2 regions of the Streptomyces sp. NPDC050617 genome follow, and region 1 is predicted to be linked to the other one. Evidence: predicted binding sites of a transcription regulator. Region 1 holds the regulator's gene; the other holds the start of a gene.

Evidence for each region. Region 1 encodes HrcA, which represses chaperone genes, less so after heat shock. Its sites were predicted from a motif close to TTNGCACTCNGNNNNNCNGAGTGCNAA; they were not measured.
Region 2: groES (co-chaperone GroES) is a predicted target of HrcA. The motif match lies at 1,622-1,648, and genes of this name have one in related genera.

Annotation. Positions count from the first base shown of each region.
Region 1 is NZ_JBFAIS010000025.1:43,361-46,773, reverse strand. Features, by position in the region: gene AB0I49_RS28260 (DUF3097 domain-containing protein) at 1-348, opposite strand, end outside; gene AB0I49_RS28255 (MBL fold metallo-hydrolase) at 383-1,102, opposite strand; gene hrcA (heat-inducible transcriptional repressor HrcA) at 1,503-2,519, shown strand; gene dnaJ (molecular chaperone DnaJ) at 2,520-3,413, shown strand, end outside.
Region 2 is NZ_JBFAIS010000003.1:150,548-153,960, reverse strand. Features, by position in the region: gene AB0I49_RS05665 (methyltransferase domain-containing protein) at 1-1,024, opposite strand, end outside; gene groES (co-chaperone GroES) at 1,796-2,104, shown strand; gene groL (chaperonin GroEL) at 2,241-3,413, shown strand, end outside.

The sequences.
Region 1 (3,413 bases):
GATGCGGCCCGCGCGGGCCACCCGCGCCCGCGCGCCGGGGACGGCCACCGACCCGGAGGCGGTACGGGCCGGGCCCCGCGCGGCCTGCTGCCGCGGCCGTACGAGCGTGACGACGCGGCCCTCCAGCAGGAACCCGCGCGGCTCCATCGGGAAGACCCGGTGCTTGCCGAACCGGTCCTCCAGCGTCACCGTCGGCCCCTGGGCCGTCTTCTCGCACCGGATCACCGCGCCGCAGAAGCCCGTCCCGACCTCCTCGACGACGAGGTCGGGGTCGGCCGGCACCTCGGGGGCGGGCGCGGTCTTCTTCCACGGGGGCGTCAGGTCGGGGCCGTACTCTCTGCTGCGCATCCGCCAGACGATAGAAAACGGGACGGGGCGCGCGTCACGACACGCCGAAGCGGGCCGCCAGAGCGTCGCGTTGATCACGGACGAAACGGGCGTCCACCACGCGTCCGTGACCGGGCACGTACACCGCGTCATCGCCGCCGAGCGCCAGCAGCCGGTCGAGCGCGGCCGGCCACAGCCGGGGCAGGGCGTCCGGCCCGGCCTGCGGTTCGCCGGACTCCTCGACCAGATCGCCGCAGAAGACGATCTCCGGCGGGCCCGTCACGCACACCGCCAGGTCGTGCGCGGTGTGCCCCGGGCCGACGTTGGCGAGCAGCGCCTGCCGCCCGCCGAGGTCGAGGGCCAGCTCGCCGGTGACGGTGTGATGCGGGCGTACGAGCAGATCGGCGGCCTCCGCGGCGGCGGAGGGGTCCACTCCGTGCCGTACCGCGTCCTGCCGCAGCGCGTCCTTCGCGCCCGCGAGGTGATCGTCGAGCCCGACCGCGCCGTACACCTGCACCCCGGCGAACGCCGCCGTCCCCAGCACATGATCGAAGTGCGGATGCGTCAGAGCGATATGCGTCACGGGACGGCCGAAGAGCCGCCGCACCTCGCGGCGGATGTCCGCGCCCTCCAGCAGCGTCGACCCGGTGTCGACGACCAGCACGCCCGTATCGCCGAGCACGGCCCCCACCGTGCAGTCCCAGCCCGGCAGCCTGCGCCGCACGACCCCCGGCGCGAGCGTTTCCCAGTGCGCCTCTTCCCAACGGCTCTCCATACCCAGACGCTAGACCCTGTCGGCAAACTCCCGTCTGCCCCGCGACGCCTGGCACGCACTCTCGCCGCGTTGTCGGGATCATCCCGGTACGCCCAGTACAGGGATGACCCTCCGCCTTGCGAGAGCACGCACCAGACTCCCCCAGCTACCGCTGGGAGGTGCCCCCTGCGGGGCCCGCCTCCGGCGGACGACGGGAGTTTGCCGACAGGGTCTGGCGAGAGCGCGATACGGTTGCCCGTCGGACCCGTCCCGCCGACGGGCCCGCCCTTGCCCTGGTCGTGGCACCCGGCCGTACACTGGCTGAGAGTGGCTGGCACTCGTGACCATGGAGTGCCAAGTGGGCGCCGAGTGAGAGACAGGGGAAAGTCCCCGGTGGACGGCTGGACGGGAGGTGTGCGCGATGCTGAACGAACGCAGGCTTGAAGTGCTGCGCGCCATCGTCCAGGACTATGTGGGCACGGAGGAGCCGGTCGGCTCCAAGGCGCTCACGGAGCGGCATCAGCTGGGCGTATCCCCGGCCACGGTGCGCAACGACATGGCGGCGCTCGAGGACGAGGGCTTCATCGCCCAGCCCCACACGAGCGCGGGCCGCATCCCGACCGACAAGGGATACCGGCTCTTCGTGGACAAGCTGGCGGGCGTCAAGCCGCTGTCGACGCCGGAGCGGCGGGCCATCCAGAACTTCATGGACGGCGCCGTCGACCTCGACGACGTGGTGGGGCGCACGGTCCGGCTGCTCGCGCAGCTGACCCGGCAGGTCGCCGTCGTGCAGTACCCGTCGCTGACGCGTTCCACCGTGCGCCATGTGGAGTTGCTCTCGCTGGCCCCGGCCCGCGTCATGCTCGTGCTGATCACGGACACCGGGCGGGTCGAACAGCGTATGGTCGACTGCCCGTCGCCGGTGGGCGAGGCGGCGCTCGCGGATCTGCGGGCGCGGCTCAACAGCCGGGTGGTGGGACGCCGGTTCGCGGATGTGCCGCAGCTGGTGCAGGACCTCCCGGAGTCCTTCGAGGCGGAGGACAGAGGAACCGTTTCGACGGTGCTGGCGACTCTGCTGGAGACCCTGGTCGAGGAGACCGAGGAGCGGCTGATGATCGGCGGCACCTCCAACCTGACTCGATTCGGGCATGATTTCCCGTTGGTGATCCGGCCGGTGCTGGAGGCGCTGGAGGAGCAGGTCGTGCTCCTCAAGCTGCTGGGCGAGGCCAAGGATTCCGGCATGACCGTACGCATCGGGCATGAGAATGCTCATGAAGGGCTGACGTCCACATCGGTGGTCGCCGTCGGCTACGGTTCGGGCGACGAGGCAGTCGCCAAACTCGGCGTGGTCGGACCGACCCGCATGGACTACCCCGGAACGATGGGAGCGGTACGCGCAGTGGCACGTTACGTCGGACAGATCCTGGCGGAGTCGTAAGTGGCCACGGACTACTACGCGGTCCTCGGCGTACGACGGGACGCCTCGCAGGACGAGATCAAGAAGGCTTTCCGGAGACTGGCGCGCGAGCTTCACCCGGATGTGAACCCGGATCCGAAGACCCAGGAGCGGTTCAAGGAGATCAACGCCGCTTACGAGGTGCTGTCGGACCCGCAGAAGAAGCAGGTCTACGACCTCGGCGGCGACCCGCTCTCGCAGTCCGCGGGCGGCGCCGGCGGAGCCGGCGGCTTCGGCGCGGGCTTCGGCAACTTCTCCGACATCATGGACGCCTTCTTCGGGCAGTCGTCGCAGCGTGGCCCGCGGTCGCGCACCCGACGCGGCCAGGACGCCATGATCCGGCTCGACATCGACCTGGACGAGGCCGCGTTCGGCACCACGAAGGACATCCAGGTCGATACGGCGATCGTCTGCGCGACCTGCAGCGGCGAGGGTGCGGCCCCCGGCACGTCCGCGCAGACCTGCGACATGTGCCGCGGCCGCGGCGAGGTCTCGCAGGTCACCCGGTCCTTCCTCGGCCAGGTCATGACCTCGCGGCCGTGCCCGCAGTGCCAGGGCTTCGGCACCGTGGTGCCGACCCCGTGCCCGGAGTGCGCGGGCGACGGGCGCGTACGGTCCCGCCGTACGCTCACGGTCAAGATCCCGGCAGGCGTCGACAAGGGCACCCGCATCCAGCTCGCGGGCGAGGGCGAGGTCGGCCCCGGCGGCGGCCCGGCCGGCGACCTGTACGTGGAGATCCACGAGAACCCGCACCCGGTCTTCCAGCGGCGCGGCGACGATCTGCACTGCACGGTCACCATCCCGATGACCGCGGCCTCCCTCGGCACGAAGGTGCCGCTGGAGACGCTCGACGGGATGGAGGAGGTCGACATCCGG
Region 2 (3,413 bases), on a different contig from region 1:
TGAGGTTGAAGGGCAGCACGTCCGTGAGCGCGTACGCGGTGGCGTACGGGGTCGGCCGCAGCTCGTCCGCCGTCACATAGGCGATGGTCGGATCGATCAGCCGGCCGCCGACCTGCCGGGCGACGTCCGCGACGAGGTGGGCGCGGATGACCGCGCCGTCCGGCTCGTAGAGGAACGCTCCGACCGGGCCCGGCTCGGGGTCGGGCAGGCCCGCGCCGCGCAAGGTGTGCGGGCCGGGGAGCAGCGTCGCCCCGCGCGCGCCCGGCGCCCCGGCGCCGAACCAGAGCACGGCTTCCTTCACGTCGCCGCCGTCCGAGATCCACTCGGCCTCCGCCTCGGCGGGGATGATCTCGTGCGGGATGCCCGGCGCGATCTTCAGCGCGGCGTGCCGGGCCGTACGGGCCGCCTCGACGGCCCACGACAGGGGCGGCGAGTACGCCTCCGGGTCGAAGATCCGGCCCCGGCCGCCGCGCCGGGCCGGGTCCACGAATACGGCGTCGCAGCCGGACGTGTCGACGTCGGCGACGTCCGCGCGGCGCACCTCGATGAGGTGGTCCAGGCCCAGGGCGGCGGCGTTGGCCCGTACGACCTCGCAGGTCGCCTCGGACCGGTCGACGGCGAGCACCGAGATGCCGGCCCGCGCGAGCGCGATGGCATCGCCGCCGATGCCGCAGCACAGATCGGCGACGCTCCGCACGCCCAGCTCCGCGAAGCGCCGCGCCCGGTGGGCCGCCACGGCGGCGCGGGTGGCCTGCTCGACGCCGCCGGGCGTGAAGTACATCCGGTACGCGTCCTCGGCCCCGAACTTCGCCACCGCCCGCTGCCGCAGCCGGGCCATCCCGAGCGCCGCCGAGACCAGCTCGGCGGGGTGGTCGCGGCGCAGCCGGGTCGCTGTGGCCAGCTCCTGGGCGGGCTCATGGTCGCGCAACTCCGCCAGCAGCCGCTGCCCCTCCTCGGTGAGCAGCGCGGCGAAGCCGGCGTCACCGGCGTCGGACGGATCGGAAGCGGAATTCGGTACGGACACCCGCCCATTCTCCCCACAAGACCAGCCCACGACCCGGGCCCCCGCCCGCCACCCACCGATCGAGCCCACTCGGTGCACGCCAACCAGGTCCCCCGGCACCCACCGATCGAGCCCGCTCGTCGCATATCGACCAGGTCCGCCCGGCGCCCATCGGTCCAGTCCGCCCGGTGCACGCCAACCAGGCCCGCCCGGCGCCCACTGATTGAGCCCGCCGGTGCACACCATCCAGGCCCGCCCGGAGCCCATCCTCCAGGCCCGCCCGCCACCCACTGATCGAGCCCGCCCGGTGCATATCAACCAGGCCCGCCCGGAGCCCACCGATCCAGTCCGCCCGGCGCACATCATCCAAGTCCGCCCGCCACCCACCGATCGAGCCCGCTCGGCGCTCATCAACCAGGCCCGCCCGGTGCATATCAACCAGGTCCGCCCGCCACCCACCGATCGAGCCCGCCCGGCGCACGCCAACCAAGTCTGCTCAGCGCACATCAACCAAGCCTGCCCGGCGTTTGAGGGCCGGGGTCCGGGGCAGAGCCCCGGCAGCCGGGGTGCGCCCAGGCACTCGGCACCCCCCGTCGCGTCGCGCAGAATTGCGCCGCGTTGGCACTCCGCTTGACCGAGTGCTAACCGCGTCATAGTCTCGCATCTGGCACTCTCCACCGGGGAGTGCCAAACACAGCGACGGGCAGATCCGGCACCCGCGACGACGGATCACACCTGGTCGCCACCTCAGACAGTTAACCCCGTGAGATCTCCGAAGGGGGAGGTCGGATCGTGACGACCGCCAGCTCCAAGGTTGCCATCAAGCCGCTCGAGGACCGCATTGTGGTCCAGCCGCTCGACGCCGAGCAGACCACGGCCTCTGGCCTGGTTATTCCGGACACTGCTAAGGAGAAGCCCCAGGAGGGCGCTGTCCTGGCCGTGGGCCCGGGCCGCTTCGAGGACGGCAACCGTCTTCCGCTCGATGTCGCCGTCGGCGACGTCGTGCTCTACAGCAAGTACGGCGGCACCGAAGTGAAGTACAACGGCGAGGAGTACCTCGTTCTCTCGGCTCGCGACGTGCTCGCGATCATCGAGAAGTAATTCACCGAAGTTTGCCTGTTCTGCGCCCCTGGTTCCCCGCGTCTGAAAAGCCGGGCGCCCGGGGCGCAGTTCATTTGAGCGACAGCGGTCGCCGCCGCGTGGCCGGGGATCGCAACGAGAGGACTTGAAGCAACTCATGGCGAAGATCCTGAAGTTCGACGAGGACGCCCGTCGCGCCCTTGAGCGCGGCGTCAACAAGCTTGCCGACACCGTCAAGGTGACGATCGGCCCCAAGGGTCGCAACGTCGTCATCGACAAGAAGTTCGGCGCCCCCACCATCACCAACGACGGCGTCACCATCGCCCGCGAGGTCGAGATCGACGACCCGTACGAGAACCTGGGCGCCCAGCTGGTGAAGGAGGTGGCGACCAAGACCAACGACATCGCGGGCGACGGCACCACCACCGCCACCGTGCTGGCCCAGGCGCTGGTCCGCGAGGGCCTGCGCAACGTCGCCGCCGGCGCCTCCCCGGCCGCCCTGAAGAAGGGCATCGACGCCGCGGTCAAGGCCGTGTCCGAGGAGCTCCTCGCCACCGCCCGTCCGATCGACGACAAGGCCGACATCGCGGCCGTCGCCGGCCTGTCCGCCCAGGACAAGCAGGTCGGCGAGCTCATCGCCGAGGCGATGGACAAGGTCGGCAAGGACGGCGTCATCACCGTCGAGGAGTCCAACACCTTCGGCCTGGAGCTCGACTTCACCGAGGGCATGGCCTTCGACAAGGGCTACCTGTCCCCGTACATGGTCTCCGACCAGGAGCGTATGGAGGCCGTGCTCGACGACCCGTACATCCTGGTCCACCAGGGCAAGATCGGTTCGATCCAGGACCTGCTGCCGCTGCTGGAGAAGGTCATCCAGGCCGGCGCCTCCAAGCCGCTGCTGATCATCGCCGAGGACGTCGAGGGCGAGGCGCTCTCCACCCTCGTGGTCAACAAGATCCGCGGCACGTTCAACGCCGTGGCCGTCAAGGCCCCCGGCTTCGGCGACCGCCGCAAGGCCATGCTCGGCGACATCGCCACCCTCACCGGTGCGACCGTCATCGCCGAGGAGGTCGGCCTCAAGCTCGACCAGGCCGGTCTGGACGTGCTGGGCACCGCCCGCCGCGTGACCGTCACCAAGGACGACACCACCATCGTCGACGGCGGCGGCAACGCCGACGACGTGGCCGGCCGCGTCAACCAGATCAAGGCCGAGATCGAGTCCACGGACTCGGACTGGGACCGCGAGAAGCTCCAGGAGCGCCTCGCCAAGCTCGCCGGCGGCGTCTGCGTCATCCGCGTGGGCGCGGCCACCGAGGTCGAGCTCAAGGAG